2 regions of the Luteibacter sp. PvP120 genome follow, and region 1 is predicted to be linked to the other one. Evidence: predicted binding sites of a transcription regulator. Region 1 holds the regulator's gene; the other holds the start of a gene.

What was found. Region 1 encodes FliA, which starts transcription of late flagellar genes. Its sites were predicted from a motif close to TAAAGTTTNNCNNNCNNNGGCCGATAA; they were not measured.
Region 2: fliK (flagellar hook-length control protein FliK) is a predicted target of FliA. The motif match lies at 1,500-1,526, and genes of this name have one in related genera.

What each region holds. Positions count from the first base shown of each region.
Region 1 covers NZ_JBSRXP010000005.1:81,069-90,649, forward strand. The annotation lists gene flhA (flagellar biosynthesis protein FlhA) at 1-476, shown strand, start outside; gene flhF (flagellar biosynthesis protein FlhF) at 504-1,886, shown strand; gene ACVKN3_RS11665 (P-loop NTPase) at 1,956-2,831, shown strand; gene ACVKN3_RS11670 (RNA polymerase sigma factor FliA) at 2,828-3,559, shown strand; gene cheY (chemotaxis response regulator CheY) at 3,616-4,017, shown strand; gene ACVKN3_RS11680 (protein phosphatase CheZ) at 4,028-4,669, shown strand; gene ACVKN3_RS11685 (chemotaxis protein CheA) at 4,677-6,752, shown strand; gene ACVKN3_RS11690 (flagellar motor protein) at 6,752-7,492, shown strand; gene motD (flagellar motor protein MotD) at 7,489-8,439, shown strand; gene ACVKN3_RS11700 (ParA family protein) at 8,439-9,248, shown strand; gene ACVKN3_RS11705 (chemotaxis protein CheW) at 9,248-9,581, shown strand, end outside.
Region 2 covers NZ_JBSRXP010000009.1:112,180-121,760, reverse strand. The annotation lists gene yajC (preprotein translocase subunit YajC) at 1-164, opposite strand, end outside; gene tgt (tRNA guanosine(34) transglycosylase Tgt) at 308-1,438, opposite strand; gene fliK (flagellar hook-length control protein FliK) at 1,585-2,796, shown strand; gene ACVKN3_RS16835 (flagellar biosynthesis protein) at 2,793-3,056, shown strand; gene murD (UDP-N-acetylmuramoyl-L-alanine--D-glutamate ligase) at 3,061-4,413, opposite strand; gene murL (UDP-N-acetyl-alpha-D-muramoyl-L-alanyl-L-glutamate epimerase) at 4,400-5,749, opposite strand; gene ACVKN3_RS16820 (bifunctional aspartate kinase/diaminopimelate decarboxylase) at 5,746-8,307, opposite strand; gene ACVKN3_RS16815 (APC family permease) at 9,378-9,581, shown strand, end outside.

The DNA of each region.
Region 1 (9,581 bases):
TCAAGGTGCTGCAAAACCTGCTGGCCGAGCGCGTGCCCATCCGCAACTTCCGCGGCATCGTGGAATCGCTGGCCGAGCATGCCGGCCAGAGCCAGGACCCCGGCGTGCTTGCCGCGGCCGTGCGCGTCACCCTGGGCCGTCAGATCGTGCAGGAAATCGCCGGCCTGGGTTCCGAGGTTCCCGTCATTACTTTGGCGCCGGAACTGGAGCAGATCCTGCTGCAGTCCCTGCAGGGTGGCGGCCCCACCGGCGCCGCCGTGGAGCCGGGCCTGGCCGATCGCCTGCAGCAGAGCGTGGCCGATGCCGCGCGTCGGCAGGAAGCGGCGGGCGAACCGGCGGTATTGCTCGTTTCCCCGGCCTTGCGTCCATGGCTTTCGCGCTTTACCCGTCATGTGGCCCAAAACCTGCATGTACTTGCCTACAACGAGGTCCCGGACAACCGGCGCGTCAAGCTGGTGACGGCCCTCGGCAGGTAAGACTTGGACGGACACAGGATCGAACGCATGAAAATCAAACGCTTCGTAGCTCCCGACATGCGCCAGGCCATGCGCCAGGTGCGCGACGAGCAGGGTCCGGACGCCGTGATCCTGTCGACGCGTCGCCTCGACGACGGCATCGAGATCATCGCCGCGCTGGACTACGACGAAGCGCTGGTGCGTGAAGCGGGCTTCGGTGGCGAAACGCCGGCGGCGCGCGAGACGGCACGCGAGGAAACCCCGGTGCGGGCGCGTCGCGAGCACGACTTCGCCGCCCGCATCGATCAGGCCAAGGCGGCCACCGCCGCCGCCGTCGAGCGCGTCGTGCGCGGCGGTCCGGCACCGGCCTCCACGATGGCGCCGCAGGGCTTGCATCCGAATGCGCCGCAGCGCCAGTCCAGCGCCGCGCTGGCCGCCAGCGTCGCCGACGTGGTGCGCGCCGCCACGACCGGTCCGCACGCCGCGAACAACGACGCCGCCGTCAACGGCGTGCGCGCCGAGATCAACAACCTGCGCGAGATGCTGGAAGTGCAGCTGTCGACGCTGGCCTGGAACCAGATGGACCGCGAGCAGCCGCTGCGTGCCCGCGTGCTGCGCGAGATGACCCGTCTTGGTATCGACGGCGACGTGGCCCGCGCGCTGTGTGCCGAACTGCCGCCGGGCATGACCCCGGAGCAGGCCCGTTACCTGCCGCTGGGCATCCTCTCGCGCAACATCCGCACCAGCGGGCGCAACGCCGACACGGCCGGCAGCGCAGTCACCGCGCTGGTCGGCACCACCGGCGTGGGCAAGACCACCACCATCGCCAAGCTGGCCGCCCGTGCGGTGCTGCGTCACGGCGCATCCAACGTCGCCCTGATCAGCGCCGACCAGTACCGCATCGGTGCCGGCGCGCAGCTTGAACATTACGGCCGCCTGCTGGGCGTGCGTGTCTACAACGCCCACGACGCGCAGAGCCTGCGCAACGTGCTGCTGCAGTTGCGCGGCAAGCACACGGTGCTGATCGACACCGCCGGCCTGGCCGGCAATGACCCCAAGCTGCAGCAGCAGTTCGAAACGCTGCGCGCGATGACCGAAGTACGCGTGTGCCTGGTGCTCGCGGCGAACGCCCAGGCGCAGGCGATCGACAACGCCGTGCGCGCCTACGCGCCGCTGTCCCCGCAGGCCGCGATCCTGACCAAGCTCGACGAGGCGCCGCTGATCGGTGGCGCCCTCTCGGCCGTCATCCGGCACGGCATGCCGCTGGACTACACCACCGACGGCCAGCGCGTGCCGGAAGACATCGCCTCGGCGGACGCGCGCAAGCTCGTCTGCCTTGCGGCCCAACTGGTCAGGCAGCGCAACGACGAACCGGACGACGCGATCCTCGCCGACCGTTTCGGCTTCGCCGCCACGCCCGCCCTCGCCTGACCCCGGAACTGAAGTAACGTGACTACGGCATCCGCATCCGCACACCCTTTCACGGCAGTGAATTCCTTCATGAGCACACACGTCGATTCCACCCAGGCCGCCGGACTCAACTGGCTTGCCGACCGTCGCCCGACCCGCAGCATCGCGATCGCGGGCGGCAAGGGCGGCGTGGGCAAGACCACGGTGGCGGTCAACCTGGGCATGGCGCTGTCCATGGGCGGGCGCGACGTGGTCCTGCTGGACGCGGACCTGGCCATGGCCAACATCGACGTGCTCCTCGGCCTGCAGCCCACGCGCCACCTGGGTCACATGCTCGAGGGCGAGTGCCGCATCGAGGACCTGATCCTCCATGCCAACCACGGCTTGAAGGTGATCCCCGCCACCTCGGGCGCGCGCCGCATGGCGCAGCTCCCGAACATCGAGCACGCCGCGGTGATCCGCGCGTTCGACGAATACCCCGTGGCCCCCGAATACCTGATCGTCGACACCGCGGCCGGCATCTCCGACAGCGTCTCGATGTTCGCCGCCGCGTCGGACGAGGTGGTGGTGGTGGTCTGCGACGAGCCGGCCTCGCTGACCGACGCCTACGCGCTGATCAAGGTGATGAGCCGCGAATTCGACGTCAACCGCTTCCGCATCGTGGCCAACATGGTCCGCCACGCCCAGGAAGGCCGCCAGCTGTTCGAGAAGCTGGCCCGCGTGACCAATCGCTTCCTGGACGTGTCCCTGGACTTCATGGGCATGGTGCCGCACGACGAGTACCTGCGACAGGCCATCCGCCGCCAGTCGGCCGTGGTCGACGCCTGGCCGAGCAGCCGTTCGGCCGTGGGATTCAAGAATCTTGCCCGGTCGGTCGATACATGGGGTGAACCCGAACCCCGGGTGCAGGGCCGCATCGGCTTTTTCGCCGAACGGAACCACATGGGGGGAGGGCTGCCACTGTGAGTGTTGCAAGCGAATACCTTGAAGTAACAAAGGTTTCGGCCGACCAGCTGGTCAGGACGCATGCCCCGCTGGTGCGCCGGATCGCCTATCACCTGATGGGTCGCCTGCCGCCGAGCGTGGATGCGAACGACCTGATGCAGGCCGGGATGATCGGGCTACTGGAGGCGGCAAGGAATTACTCGCCGACTCGCGCGGCCAGCTTCGAGACCTATGCGGGAATCCGCATTCGTGGCGCCATGCTGGACGAACTGCGCAAGACGGACTGGACCCCGCGCTCCGTCCATCGGAAGCTGCGCGAGGTGGCGGAGGTAACGAGACAGATCGAGAACGAGACGGGTGGCGACGCCGAAGACGCGGAAGTGATGAAGCGGCTGGGCATCGACGCCATGGAGTACAACCAGATCCTGGCCGACGCGGCGAGCGCGCGGTTGCTCAGCCTGACGGCGCCGGAAGGCGACGAAGGCGCGGCGATCGACGTGGCGGACCCGGACGCCGCGGGTCCGGAAGGCAACTTCGAGAAGAACGGCCTGCGCGACGCGCTGGCCCATTCGATCGACGGTTTGCCGGAACGCGAGAAGCTGGTCATGTCCCTGTACTACGATGAAGAGCTCAACCTGAAGGAAATCGGTGCGGTGCTGGGTGTGAGCGAGTCGCGGGTGTGCCAGATCCATGGCCAGGCCCTGATTCGCCTCCGCGCACGCATGTCGGGTTGGAAAGACAAGCAGTGACGGCATCGCGGTGCCGTCGCCGGTAAAGAAAAAAGCGTACGAGGCGGAGAGCAGTTTTGGACAAGAACATGAAGATCCTCGTGGTGGACGATTTTTCCACCATGCGGCGCATCGTCAGGAACCTCCTGGTCGAGTTGGGTTTCACCAACACGCTCATCCAGGAGGCCGAAGACGGCAACGCGGCGCTCGCGCTGCTGCGCGCGCAGCCCATCGACCTGGTCGTCACCGACTGGAACATGCCCAACATGACGGGCATCGACCTGCTTCGCGCCATTCGCGCGGATGCGGCGTTGAAGTCCATGCCCGTGTTGATGGTCACCGCGGAAAACAACCGCGACCAGATCATCGCCGCCGCGCAGAGCGGCGTGAACGGTTACGTGGTCAAGCCCTTCACGGCGGTGACGCTGAAGGAAAAGCTCGACAAGATATTCGAACGACTTGCCGCGGCAGCGGGCTGAGGGAATGACGATGAACACGATGCTTTCCCCCGGCCAGGACGTGGCCCCCCAGTTGCGTGAACTGCTCGATGCCGACGACTCGGCGGCGTTCGAGAAAGCGCTCGACGACCTGATCCGCAGCCGCGAGCAGCACCTGTTCCTGGCGCTGGGCCACCTCGCGCGCGACCTGCACGAATCCGCGCGTCGCCTGGCCTCCGACATCTCCACCGATGGCGTGCCGGGCAACATGAGCGATGCGCGCAAGCATCTGCGTGATGTGCTGGAAATGAGCTCCACGGCGGCCCATCGCACGCTGGACTTCAGCGAGAAGCTGCGTCCGCAGGCTCAGGCGCTGGCCAAGCAGGCCGATGAGATTCTGGTGCTGGATCACGCCGATCCGGCGTTCGGCACCCACGCCACGGCACTGGCCGTGCGTGTCGGCGACTTCGCGCAAAGCTGCGACATCGGGCTGGGCGAGATGGTCGAGGCGCAGTCCTGGCAGGATCTTTCCGGTCAGCGCGTGGCCCAGGTCGAGGCCTTCATGGCCAAGGTCGAATCCTCGCTCGTCGAGCTGGTCCGACTCACCGGTTCGCTCGCGGGCGGTAATGCGCCGGCCGCCGAGAAGGTCAGCCAGGACGAAGTGGACCGGCTCCTCAGCGAATTCGGTTTCTGAGTACCCTATGAGCGTGGAGCTGGACAACGAGCTGCTCAATGTCTTCCTGATCGAAGCGCGCGAATTGCTCGAGAGCCTGGGCGAACAGCTCGTGGATCTCGAAGCCTCTCCGCACGACGTGGAGCTGCTTAACGCGGTGTTCCGTGCCTTCCACACGGTGAAAGGCGGGGCGGGCTTCCTTGGCCTCAACGCCATGGTCGAGCTGTGCCATCGTGGCGAGGATCTGCTCAACGAGGCCCGCAACGGGGTGATCGTGCTGCACGCCGCCTATATGGACGCGCTGCTCGAATCGCTCGACCTGCTCAACGACATGATGCGTGCCGCCGACGGCGGCGTGCCGATCGAGCCCGCACCGCGTTCGCTGCTCGATCGCCTGCTGATCCCCGGTCGCGCCGTGTCCGCGCCGCCGGTGGCGCTTGCCGTGCCGATCTCGGCGGCCGCCACGTCGACGGCGACCGCGGCAGCCCCCGGCCCGCAGAAGCCGTACGACCCGATCGAGGACGAGTTCGAGGCGATGCTCGACGCCGCCCGCACCGATCGCACGCCGGCGGCACCGTCGGGCACGATCAACGACGACGAATTCGAAGCCCTGCTCGACTCGCTCTACGGCACCGGTGCGCCCGGCGCCGAGGGTGCGTCCGCTCCGCCGCCGCCCGCCCCGGTCGTTGCCGTGGCCCCGGCGCCCGTGGCGAACAACGACGCCATCAGCGACGACGAGTTCGAGGCGCTGCTGGATTCCCTGCACGGTGCGGCCGCACCGGGCGCGATCGTGCCGCCGACGGCTCCCGTCGCCGTTGCGGTTCCCTCCGTTGCGGTGCCGGTTGCCGCTGCGCCTGCCGCAGCTTCACCCGTCGCGTCTGCCCCGGCTCCTGCCCCGGCCGCCAGCGCGGAGAAGCGCGCTTCTTCCACCGCCGACACTACCGTGCGTGTGGACACCCACCGCCTGGACAGCCTGGTCGACGCGGCGGGCGAACTGGTGCTGGTGCGCAACCGCCTCACCAGCCTGGCGCCGCGCGGCGGCAACGATCCGATGGAGCGCGCCATCGGCGAGCTGGAGCGCGTCGCCGAAGACCTGCAGAACGCCGTGCTGCGCATGCGCATGCAACCGGTCGGCAAGCTGTTTTCCCGTTTTCCGCGCATCGTTCGCGACCTTGCCCGCCAGCTCGGCAAGGAAATCGAGCTGGTCACGGAAGGCGAGGACACCGACATCGACCGCACCGTGGTCGAGGCCCTGGCCGATCCCCTGGTCCACCTGCTGCGCAATGCGGTGGACCACGGCGTGGAGATGCCCGATGCGCGTGCGGCCGAAGGCAAGCCGCGCCTGGGCACCGTGCGCCTGGCGGCCGGCCAGTATGGCGACCGCATCGTCATTACCGTCACCGACGACGGCAAGGGCATGGATCCCGAAGTGCTCCGGCGCAAGGCGGTCGAGAAGGGCCTGATGGATGCCGAGCAGGCCGCACGCCTGGACGAGCGCGAGTGCTACGAGATCGTTTTCCGGCCCGGTTTCTCCACGGCCAGCCAGGTATCGGACATCTCCGGCCGCGGCGTCGGCATGGACGTGGTCAAGACCAAGATCGTCGAACTGGGCGGCACGCTGTCCATCGATTCGCGCGTGGGCCACGGCAGCACCGTGCGCCTCTCCGTGCCGCTCACGCTGGCGATCATGCGTGTACTGATGGTGCGCGTGGGGCATCGGTTGCTGTCGCTGCCGCTGTCCAACGTCAGCGAGGTATTCGAGCTGGTGCCCGGGCAGATCCAGGAACTGGACGGCCGCATCGTCGCGGCACACCGCCAGCGCGCGCTGCCGCTGGCCGACCTCGGCCACTGGGCCGGCACCGGCGGCAAGGGCGGCCACGTGGTCGTCGTGCAGATCGGTCACCAGACCCTGGGTTGCCTGGTCGACGAAGTGCTCGGCCGCGAGGACGTCATGGCCAAGCCGCTCGGCCCGTTCCTCAAGGACGTACCCGGCGTGGCGGGTGCCACCATCACGGGCGACGGGCGGATTTCGCTGGTACTCGACCTGTCCGGCCTGGCCGACGACAGCGGGCAGGTCTTGCCGTCGCTGCGCATGGCGGTCTGATGGATATCGTCAGCGTCGTCGGCACGATCCTGGCCTTCGTGGTCATCATCGTGGGGACCATCCTCAAGGGCTCCAGCCTCGACGCCCTGTGGAACCCGGCGGCCTTCGTCATCGTCTTCCTCGGCACGCTGGCCGCGCTGCTGGTGCAGACACCGGGGCCCGTGCTCAAGCGTGCCTGGAGCATGCTGCCCTGGGTCTACCGTCCGCCCGACATCGAGTCGGAGGACCTCGTCGGCCGCATCGTCGGTTGGAGCGAGATATCCCGGCGCACCGGCCTGCTCGGGCTGGAACCCTCGATCGAGCGCGAGTCGGACCCCTTCATCCGTAAGGGGCTTCAGCTGCTGGTGGACGGCACCGAGCCCGACGCCATGCGTTCGGTCCTGGAAGTGGAAGTGCTCGCGCGCGAGCACAACGACATCGAGGCAGCCAAGGTCTACGAGAACGCCGGCGCCTATTCCCCGACGATGGGCATCATCGGCGCCGTCATGGGCCTGATGTCGGTCATGCAGAATCTGGCCGACCCCAGCAAGCTCGGGCACGGCATCGCCGCGGCCTTCGTTGCCACCATCTACGGCATCGGGCTGGCCAACCTGCTGGCCCTGCCGATGGCCTCGCGACTGAAGGGCCTGGCGCGTCGCCGTTCGCAGATGCGCGAGATCCTCGTCGAAGGCCTGGTCTCGATCGCCCAGGGTGACAACCCGCGGCACATCGAGAGCAAGTTGCAGGGGTTCCTGACGTGAAGCGTCGCCACCACGAAGAGCACATCAATCACGAGCGCTGGGCTATCCCCTACGGCGATCTGATCACGTTGCTGCTCGCCCTGTTCGTGGTGATGTACGCCGTGTCGGCGGTCAACGAGACCAAGTTCAAGGTGATGGCCCAGTCCATCAACGAGGCTTTCAACGGTACCGGCAAGGTGATCGAGCCGATCCGCGAGGCCACGCCGGCGCAGGTGCCGCTGCCCAACCAGTCACGCGCGCCGGCCGCCGCGCCCATCGCGCGCATCGACGTGCCCGTGCCGCCGCGAAACCTGCCGTTGCCGGGCCACGAAGGTGCTGCCGCGCAGCGCCAGGACGGCACGAAGGCCAACATCGCCCCGGCAGCCTCCGTCGCCTCCGTGGCCTCCGTCGCGGTGCCGGCTGCGGCCGACACGGCCAGCGTCGGCAAGACGAACGACGCCAGCCTCAGTCAGATATCCGACGAGGTGAAGCGGGCCATGAAGCCCCTGATCGACAAGAGCCTGGTCAATGTGCGGCAGACGCCGGACTGGCTCGAGATCGAGGTCAAGACGGACATGCTCTTTCCCGTGGGCGTGGCGAAGCTGCAACCGCCCGCCGACGAAGTCCTGCGCAAGCTGGCCGGCATCCTCGCGCCGTTTCCCAATGCCATGCGCATCGAGGGCTACACCGACAACACCCCCATCGCCACGCCCACGTTCCCGTCCAACTGGGAACTGTCGGCGGCGCGCGCCGCCACCGTGGCGCGGCTGTTGACCACCATGGGTGTCGATCCGCATCGCGTGGGCATCATCGGCTGGGGCGAGTTCCGTCCCATCGTGGCCAACGACACCGACGACGGCCGCAACCGCAACCGGCGCGTGCTGATCGTGGTGATGAGCGACAAGGCCGCGCCCGCCCGTTTCTACAGCGATACCGCGCACCTGGCCCCGAGCGAGGCCAATCGCTGATGCAGACCTGGGCGATCGCCAACCAGAAGGGCGGGGTGGGCAAGACCACCACGACGGTGGCGCTGGGCAGCCTGCTGGCGGCGGCTGGCGAGCGCACCTTGTTGATCGACATGGACCCGCACGCCTCGCTCTCCGGCTACATCGGGGTCGAAGGTGGCACGCATGGCAGCGTCTACGACCTGTTCGGCACCAGCGGCAACGCCATCCCCCTGCCGGTGCGCACGCTGGTGCATGCCACCCAGTGGCATCGACTGAGCGTACTGCCGGCCTCGGCCGCCATGATCACGCTGGATCGCCAGCTGGGCACGCGTGCCGGGCAGGGCCTGGTGTTGTCGCAGGCGCTCGCGGAACTGGCACCCGATTTCGACCATGTATTGCTCGACTGCCCGCCGACCCTGGGCGTGCTGATGGTCAACGCCCTGGCGGCGAGCGATCGCCTGGTGGTGCCTACGCAGACCGAGGCCCTGGCGCTTGCCGGCCTCGAGCGCATGCTGCGCAGCCTGTCGATGATCGAACGCTCGCGCGGCCGGCCGCTGCCGCGCACCATCGTGCCCACTCTCTACGACGCGCGCACCCACGCCTCGCGTGCCTGCCTCGCGCAGTTGCGCGAACAGTACGGCGACAGCGTGAGCGAAGCCGTGATCCCTACCGACACGCAGATTCGCGAGGCCAGCGCGGCGGGTATTCCGCTGGCGTCGTGGCCGGCCGCGAAACGCGGCGGCCTGGCGTATCGGCAGTTGCTCGACGAGTTGCGCCTGCCCGCGCGCGAGGCACCCGTCGCCACCAGCACCACCGGCGCGGCAGCGTGATGCGTGCCAAGCAGGACGCCGAACAGGTGGTGGCCGACTACCTGGCCGAACTGCTGACACCGGCCGTCGCGCCGCCGGCCGTTCCCGAAACGCGCGGCGCGGTGGTGGCCATCGAAACCTGGCGCAATGCACCCTCGCAGCCCGTCGGCCCGCGTGTGGACGCCCGCTATCTGCTGTGCATCGCGGCTGGCGTGAAGCTGGCCGTGCCGATGGCCGAGGTCAGCCACGTGCTGCCCATTCCGCCGTTGTCGCCGCCGAACACGCCCAATCCGATCTGCCTGGGCCGGTGGCGTCATCCTGGCGGTGAAGCACGGGTGGCCGATCTTGCGGCCA
Region 2 (9,581 bases), on a different contig from region 1:
CGGTGCTCTTTCTGCCGCTTCATCTGCGGGCGGATCATCATGAAATAGAAGATGCCGAACAGCACCGCCATCATGATCAGCGGCGAAAAGCCCAGCGCGCCCTGGGAGGCGCCGGCGGCGGGAGCGGTGGCCTGGGCAACGGCGGCGAACATCGGAAGGCTCATGCAGATTCTCGCAAGTCATGGAACAGCCAAGGAAAAGCGGCTGCTCACGTAAAAAGATCGTGGATTATGCCACGCCCCCGGCGCTTATGTACCGCGCCGGCCGTGGGGTCGCGGGGCGGCCTGTAGCCGCGGCCCGGGCCGGGTCAACCGTCGACGGTCGCCTTCTGCCGGGCCGCGTAGAACGCCGCCACGAAGTCGTCCAGCGTGCCCGCCTCGATCGCGCCGCGCAGTCCGGCCATCAGACGCTGGTAGTGGCGCAGGTTGTGCATCGTGGCCAGCTGGCTGCCCAGGATCTCGTTGCAGCGGTCCAGGTGGCGCAGGTAGGCGCGGGAAAAGCCGTTGGCGCAGGCGTAGCAGTCGCAGCCTTCCTCGATCACGCGCGTGTCCGCGGCGAACTTCGCGTTGCGGATGCGCAGGGTGCCTTCATGGGTGAACAGGAACCCGTTGCGGGCATTGCGGGTGGGCATGACGCAGTCGAACATGTCGATGCCCCGGCGGACGGCCTCGACGATGTCCTCCGGCCGGCCGACGCCCATCAGGTAACGCGGGCGGTCCCTGGGCAGCATCGGCAGGGTCAGGTCGAGGGTGTGATTGCGCTCGGCCTCGGGCTCGCCGACGGCCAGGCCACCGATGGCGTAGCCGTCGAAGCCGATCTCGATCAGGCGGGACGCCGAGCGCTGCCGCAGGTTTTCGTAGGTGCTGCCCTGGACGATGCCGAACAGCGCGTTGGGGTTACGCAGGTCGTCGAAGGCCTGCCGCGAGCGCTCCGCCCAGCGCAGGCTGAGCTCCATGGAGTCCGACGCGACCTTCTCCGTGGCCGGGTACGGCGTGCACTCGTCGAAGATCATCGCGATGTCCGAATCCAGCACCTTCTGGATACGCATCGATTCCTCGGGCGAGAGGAACACCTTGGAGCCGTCCACGGGCGAGGCGAAGGTCACCCCTTCCTCCGTGATCTTCCGCTTGTGCGCCAGGGAGAACACCTGGAAGCCGCCGGAATCGGTCAGGATCGGCTTGTCCCAGCCGATGAACCGGTGCAGCCCGCCGAACTCCCCGACGATCTCCAGACCGGGACGCAGGAACAGGTGGAAGGTGTTGCCGAGGATGATTTCCGCGCCGGTGTCGAGCACATCGCGCGGGGTCATGGCCTTGACGGAGCCGTAGGTGCCCACCGGCATGAAGGCCGGGGTTTCCACGGTGCCACGGCCGAAGCGGAGACGGCCGCGCCGCGCCGCGCCGTCGGTGGCGAGAAGGTCGAAGGGGAGCTGGGTCATTCCCCTAGTGTAACGGGAGTGGCTACTGCCGTTTAAGCGCCACGCCGTGTCGGCATGTTCCTAAAGTTTCGCGAGTTTCCGCCGATCCCCTCACCACAGGAGCGAGCCCAGACCGGGGTTCGCACAGCCCCCGGGAGTAACTGCCCTTGATCATTCAGCCGACCAGTGTCGCCGCCCAGCTCTGGGCCGGCGCGGCTGCGGGCACCACCGCCGCCGCCGACGCATGGCGGGTGGGCACGTTGCTCACGGCGCGGGTGATCGGCCAGAACGACATAGGCAAGCTGCTGCTGGACATCGGTGGCATGACGGTCGAAGCCGATACGACCGGTACGCAGCTGCCTTCGCAGTTCCAGGTGCGGGTACTCACCCAGGGCACGCAGCCACAACTGGAAGTGGTGCTCGCGCCGACCGACGAACGCGTGGCCTTGCAGGGCCTGCGCGAGCGCCTTCCGCAGCAGAACGGCTATGCCCCGCTGCTCGGCGCGCTGGCCGCGCTGGCCCGCAGCCCCGTTGCGCGGTCGCTTCCCGCACCGCTACGCGCGGCCCTGGCCACACTGGAAGCCTCGATCAGCCGCCCCGACGATGTCGGCACGCCGACGGGCATGAAGGAAGCCATCGCCCGTAGCGGCGTCTTCCTGGAGTCCCAGTTGGCCGAACCGCATGCCGAACTGCCGGCGTCCGACGACTTCAAGGCCGCGCTGATGGTGCTGCGCCGGGTGCTGGCCGACCTGCCAGCGACCCGTGCGCCCGGCCTTGCCGCCGGCATGGGCGGGACGTTCTCCACGGGTACCGGTAAAGGCCCCCTCGGTGCCTTGCCCCGTCCGCTCAGCGACACGCCTCCGCCGCTCGCACAGCGCGCGCTGGTGGCACAGGCGCGCGCCGACGACCTGGCCATCACCGAAGACGACGTCGACACCCTGGTCAGCCAGCTGCGCACGGATACCCGCGCCGCGCTGTCGCGTGTGGAAATCGCCCAGCTCGAGTCGCATCCCCAGGCCGGCGTGTGGATGGTGGAGGTACCCCTGGCCGGCGTGCGCGGCTATGACGTGCTCCAGCTACGCATCGAGGAAGGCAAGGCCGGCCCGGGCGAGCCGGAAGGTCTGTGGACCATCGGCTTCGCCATCGACCCACCGACCCTCGGCGCGGTGCAGGGCGAAATCCAGCTTCGCGCCCCGCGGGTGTCCGTACGCCTATGGGCAGACCACGGGCCGACGGCCGCACGCCTCGAAAACGAATTCGTTCCCCTGCGTCGCACGATGGAAAAGAGCGGCCTCCAGCTCGACCATTTCTCCTGCATACACGGCCTGCCCGTGCCCACCAGCGCTTATAGCGCTGTCCTTCTCGAAGCGCGCGCATGAGCCAGGCCCTGCCTTCACCGCGACGCAGCGTCACGCTGCGGCTTGCGACGCCCACCAGCAGCGGCAAGAACGAGCGCGTGGATGCCGAGGGGGTTAAAGCAATGCTGGAACGTGCACAGGCCATGGGCCTCGCCCCGCACCTCGACCCGCAGGTCGCCACGTTGCTGGCGGCGGTGCGCCTGCGCGACGACGTGCCGCCGGAGCTCTATGCCGCCCTTGCCGCGGTGGTCGGCACCTTGCTGGCGGCGACCACGGACTGACCGGTCAAAGCACGCCCAACCCCTTGAGAGTGGCGTCTTCCGTGTCGAAGCCAGCCCATGCGGCAAACCGCTTGCCCCGTTCCGCGTAGTCGCGGAACTGGTCGAAGCTGGGTGCACCGGGCGAAAGCAACACCACCCCATCGCCGTCGAGCACCCTGCGTGCAGCCGCGACAGCGGCGGAAAGATCGGCCTCACGATGCACCTGCGCCACGCCCGCCGCCTCCAGCGCCTCGGCGATGCGGGGCCCGTTGCTGCCCTGGCAGACGATCGCCGCCGGGGCATGCTGCCGCATCGCTTCGATGAAGGGTGTCCAGTCCAGCCCACGGTCGTGCCCACCCACGATCAGCGCGACACGCGCGTCGCCCACGCTTTCCAGTGCCGCGAGGCTGGCCAGCGGCGTGGTGCTGATGGAATCGTTGATCCAGCGCAGGCCGTCGCGCACACCCAACGGTTGCAGGCGATGCGGCAAGGGAACGAAAGAAGACAGCGCGGGCGCCGCCGCTCGCGTATCGAAACCCATGATCTCGAGGGCGGCCAGCGCGGCACAGGCATTGAGCGCATTGTGCAGGCCGGGCGCGGACACCTGCGAGGCAGCGATTACGTTCTCGTCGCTACGCCGTATCCAGCCATCGGCCACGTGCCAGTGCGCCACGTCGCCGAAGGTATGCAGGCCCGGATGCGGCGCGGCACGCGCCAGCAAGGCAGGCTGCAGGGCATTGACCAGCACCCGTCCCGACGACGCCAGCAGTTTCAGCTTGTCGTCGACGTAGCGCTCGCGCGAGCCGTGCCAGTCGAGGTGTTCCTCGTAGAGGCTGGTAACCACCCCAAGGCCCACGCCGAAGGCCTCGCCGGTCTGGAAGCTGGACAGCTCGATCACCCACAGGTCGGCCGTCTGGCCGTCCAGTTCGAGCATCGGCAGGCCGATGTTTCCGGCCAGCGCCGTGCGCACGCCTAGCGCACGGGCGAGATGCGCGACCAGCGCCGACGTGGTGCTCTTGCCCTTGGTGCCCGTGACGGCGATGGTGTTCGCCGAGACGTTGGCGGCGAACCACAGGGCGGTGCCGGAGGTGAAGCGCGTGCCACGCGACTGCGCGGCGAGCATCTCCGGCTTATAGGCCGAAATGCCCGGCGACTTGATGACGACCTCGTACGCGGCGAGAGCATCCGCATCCGGCGCGGCCTCGTGCACGCGCAACGCCGGATACGCGGCTCGCGCCGTTTCCGCTTCGTCGGCTGCACAGTAGAGGTCGACCGGCTGGCCCGGCAGGTGCCGCGCCAGCGCATTCAGTGCCGCGCGGCCCTCACGACCGAAGCCCCACACGGCGACACGCCGTCCCGCAAGATCAGCCCAATGCATCCAGCGCTCCGTGAAGGCGTTCCGGCACCAGGTGCGATGCACCAGGCTGCAGCCACGGTTCCAACGCCAGTTCGCTTGGGTCCAGCTGCGGCAGGATCTCACGACGGAAGCGCGAGACCAGCGCATCCTCGCGCCACTCCGGACGCTCGGCCAGCGAGGCCAGCGCGGCGCGGGCCTCGGCGCCTTCACCGACGCACTCGAACGGCTTGTGGTCCTTGTATTCCAGCAGGGCATCAAACGCGCCGGCCAGCACGTCGTCGTCGAGCAGGTTGCGGCCGAAGATCGACACCAGCCGAGGCTTGGCAAGGAAGGGTGCCAGTGCCAGGAACACGAAGTGACACTTCGGACATTGCCCGCACCAGCGATCCGCCGGTTTCGGACCGAGGATGCGGAAGTTACGGTTGCAGCTGGAGAACACATCGAAATAGCCCGTGCCCAGACGCGCGAATGCGCTGGTCACGGCCAGTTCCGACCACGGCCGCAGCAGCGAGCAGTAGTCCAGGTCCGCCGCCACGTGCGAATGCAGATAGTCGTGGAAGGTCTTCTCGAAGCCGTAGCCCTTGCTCCACTGGTGGTTCACTTCCTGCCCGTCGTATTCCAGCGTGGCCACCGAGGCGGAGCGCTCGTTGGCGAACACGATGGAGTCGTAGCCGTACAGCAGCGCGGCCAGCGTGAGGATGGCCGAATTGATCGCGGTGACCGGGATATGCCCGTTCCACGCACCCAGGCGATTGAGCTCGAACAAGCCGGGCGCCAGTTCGCGCGACACGTTGAGCGTGGACAGACCCGTGCGTGCCGCGCATTCGGCGATGAGCGGGGAATTGCCCACCCACGCCGCCGTGGCGTCGCCGCCGATCGACTTCACCGCCTCGACGGCCACCACCGAATCCTTGCCGCCGCCGATGGGCAGCAGCGATCGCGCCGGCAAGCCGACCGCCGGCGCGGCACGGTGCACCGAACGCTCGAACGGGAAGGCGATGCGGCCGCGCAGGTCGAGCCGGTTGCGGTACGCGAACTCGGCCAGGCCGTGCAGGTACAGCGCATCGGCCAGGCTGGCCGTGGCTTCGTCGAGGGGCTGGCCCTCGACGACGATGGACGGCGGAATGCCCGCTTTGTAATAGCTGACCCCGGCCACGATGTGCAGCAGGCGCAGGGCCGCGGCGAAGGCGGCTTCCCGTTCCACCGGCACGGTCGGCGCACCGGGGAAGGTTACCCGCTCGGTAAGCTCCACGCCGTCGTCGAAGGCGTAGACCAGCTCCGCGACGCCATCGACGAAGGTATGACGGACGAAACGGAAGCTGGCGCTGCCGCGTGGATCGTTGAGCGTGGCGGTCACGGCAGCAGTACCTCGTCGGCTTCGTCGCGCAGGTTGTAACGCGACGACATGACGGCGCCATAGGCACCGCCCTGCGCCACCAGGATCACGTCGTCTTCCATCGATGCCGGCAGCCGCCGGTCCGAGCCGAGGATGTCGCCGGATTCGCAGATGGGGCCGACCACCTGGTACATGGTGGTGGCCGGCTCGCCATGGCGCGTGAGGTTGACGATCTCGTGCCACGCATCGTACAGCGCGGGGCGGATCAGGCTGTTCATGCCCGTGTCCAGGCCCAGGTAGCGAACGTTCGCACCCTTTTCCTTCTCCTGCGTCACCCGCGCCAGCAGCACGCCGGCGTCGGCGACGAGGTAGCGACCGGGCTCCATCCACAACTGGAACTGCGGATAGGCCTGGCGCACGGAGGTCAGCACACGATCCAGCGCGGCCATGTCCAGCGCCGTTTCGCCCGGGTGCGAGGGCACGCCCAGGCCACCGCCGATGTTCAGCACCGTGATGGTGCCGATACGTTCGGCCAGTGCGGCGAGTTGCGAGTACACCTCGCCCCAGTGGGCGGCGTCGAGGATGCCCGAGCCCAGGTGCGCATGCAGGCCGATCACCCGCGCGCCAGCCGCGTCGGCCAGGCGCAGGAAACGATCCACCTGCTCGATCGGCACGCCGAACTTGCTGCCGGTACCGCCCGTCTTCACCTTGTCGTGGTGGCCCAGCCCGCGACCCAGGTCCACGCGCAGCACGATCTCGCGCCCGGCGAACAGGTCGCTCCAGTGCTCGATGGGATAAAGCGCGTCGATGGTGATCGTGGCGCGCGTGCGCAAGGCAGTTTCGAAATCGCGGCGCGAGGCGAAATTGGGCGTGAACAGCAGCGGCGTGCTTTCCGGTACCGCTGCGGAGACGGCGGCCAGTTCACCCGGCGACACGCATTCGAAGGCGAAGCCTTCTTCGGCCAGCACCGCCAGGATACCGGGATGGGTATTGGCCTTGACCGCGTAATGCGCGCGATCCACGGCCTGCAGCGACTTCACCCGACGCGCCTGCGCACGCACCGTGGGCAGGTGGTAGACGTAGCGCGGCGTGCGCTGCGTCGCCAGCTCCACGAGTTTCAGGCGCTCGGCCTGCCACCACGCGGCAGCGGGCAGGGCCTGGTCGCCGGCACCGTAGAGGGCCTGCCACGACGGACCGAACACCATGCTGTCGTCCGTGCGCAGGGCACCGGCACCGATCAGCAGTTCGTGCAGCCGCGGCAGCATGGCGTCCACCACGTCCTCGTCGACCACGAAGGTCAGGTTGAGGTTGTTGGACGACTGCGAGATGAGGTGCACGCGCAGCTGGCCGAACTCCGCCAGCACACCGGACAGCTTGTGCAGCATGGAGCGCATGCCCCGGCCGACCAGGGTGATCGCCGCGCACGGCGCGATCACCTTGACCCGGCACACGCGTGCCAGATCCGCGGCCAGGGCGGCGATGGCATCGGAATCGAGCAGGTTCTCGGTCGGGTCCAGCGACACCGTGACGTTCGTTTCCGCCGAGCCGATCAGGTCCACCGACAGGCCATGCCGCCGGAACGCATCGAACACGTCGGCCAGGAAGCCGACCTGCTGCCACATGCCCACCGATTCCATCGACACCAGCGTGATGCCCTTGCGGGCACTGATCGCCTTGATGCTGGGCGCGTGCTCGCGGATCTCGGGACCGATGAAGGTGCCTTCCAGTTCCGGCCGGTTGGTGTCCTTGATGAGCAACGGCACGCGCGGCTCACGCAGCGGCGAGAGGCAACGCGGATGCAACACCTTGGCCCCGGTGGAAGCGATTTCCTGGGCTTCTTCGTAGTCCAGGCGCTGCAACAGGCGCGCACCGGCGACCTGCCGGGGATTGGCCGTGAACATGCCGGCCACGTCCGTCCAGATTTCCACGCGGGCCGCCGCCAGCAACGCGCCGAAGTAAGCCGCCGAGGTATCCGAGCCCCCGCGGCCGAGCAACACGGTGCGGCCGTGCTCGTCGCAGGCGATGAAGCCCTGGGTAATGAACACCTCGCCGCGCGCCGCCAGCCGTTCGGACAACGCCGCGTCGTGGTGCGGCTCGACCATCGCCGAGAGCACGCGTGTGCGCTCGTTCTGGTTGGGCAGGGCCACCGAATGCAGGCATTCACGCGCGTCCACCCAGGTGGTCGGCAGGCCGTTGGCGCTGAGGAAGGCCGCACCCAGCGCGCTCGACATCAGTTCGCCATGCGCCTGCACGCGCGCCTGCCAGGCCAGTTCGCCCAGTTCGCCAGCACCGCCGTCGGCCAGCGCGGCCAGGTCGGCCAGGCGCGCACCCAACGTTTCCGGCATGGCCAGCAACATGTCGGCCAGCAGGGCGTGGTGGCGATCGGCCAGTGCGGAGGCCGCGTCCGAGCGGCGTTTCGGGTCCGGATGCGTGCAAAGCTGTTTCAGGCCGTCGGTGATACCGGACAGGGCCGAGACCACGATCAGCACGCGGGCGCCTTCGGCGCGACGGCTGGCGGCCAGCTCGAGGATATTGCGCCAGCGTGCGGCCGTGGCAACCGACGTGCCGCCGAACTTCATGACGATCCAGGGCGCGTTGACGGGCAACGGCGCGTTTGCGTTTTCGCTCACGGGACTCTTTGGGCTGGTGGGAAAAGCGGGCTGCCGAGGGGGCGGCATATCCTTTGAAGTGTTGCGCTGCAACGGAAAAAACGCAATCTGCTGGGGGGGGGCGTTGGAGCAAGAGCCGGCGGGTGCCACCCTCGGGGCCACGCCTACGGCGACCCGTCAAGGAAAGGCCGCTCCGCGGCCGCTTATTGATTGCCCTTCGGGCCGGGTCGGGCTTCGCACAGGGGTTTTCGACTCGACATCCCTGTCTCGCGAAAACGGCCGGCCGTCCTGGCCGGCCCCCTTCGGGCCTGATCTGTGCGAATCCCTCGCCTGCGGCTACCGGCCCCGAGGGTGGCACCCGCCGGCTCTTCCTGACACTGAGGTTGCGTGTGGGGAGAGCGAAGAGCCAGGTTTCGCTTCGTTGCTGGGAACGCTCGCTTCATGTTGCGCATGGCGTCGTTCGCGTTGGATGGGTTGAGGGTTCGCCGACATCGTCGGCTCCTACCCAGATGGCGGATCACGCGTTGGATATGCCACGGGCTGCCCTACCCCTGGGGTAGGAGCCCACGATGTGGGCGAAAAGCCAACAAAGCGGCGACGCCGTACCCTGCACGTCTACGGTGCTCGCGTAACAACCTGCCTCAGTCTTGGGAAGAGCCGGCGGGTAGCCCCCTCGGGGCCGGTAGCCGCAGGCGAGGGCTTCGAACGGACAAGGCCGCGTAGCGGGGCCGGCCAGGACGGCCGGCCATTTTCGCTGAGCCATGGATGGCGAATCGAAAATCCCCGGGCGAAGCCCGACCCGGGCCCGTAGGGCAATCAATAAACGGCCGCGCGTAGGAGCGCACGATGTGCGCGAACCAGGTACACGGCCGCGCCAGCGGCCTTTCCTCCGGGTCGCCGCAGGCGTGGCACCGAGGGGGCTACCCGCCGGCTCTTGCTCCAAGGCCCCAAGGCTCCAAGGCTCCAAGCCATCAACAACCTTTTACAAACCCGCCATCCCAAGCCATCCTCCCGTCTTTGCCCGAAACCGACCACGACACATGGAAAATCCCGGCTACGCCCGCCGCCTCACGCTCATGGATGCCGCCCTCATCGTCGTCGGCGGCATCATCGGTGGCGGCATCTTCCTCAATCCCGGCATCGTGGCGCAGCGCACGTCGTCCGGCTGGGTGCTGCTGGGGCTGTGGGTCGGTGGTGGCCTGCTCACCCTGATCGGCTGCCTCTGCTACGCGGAACTGGGCGCG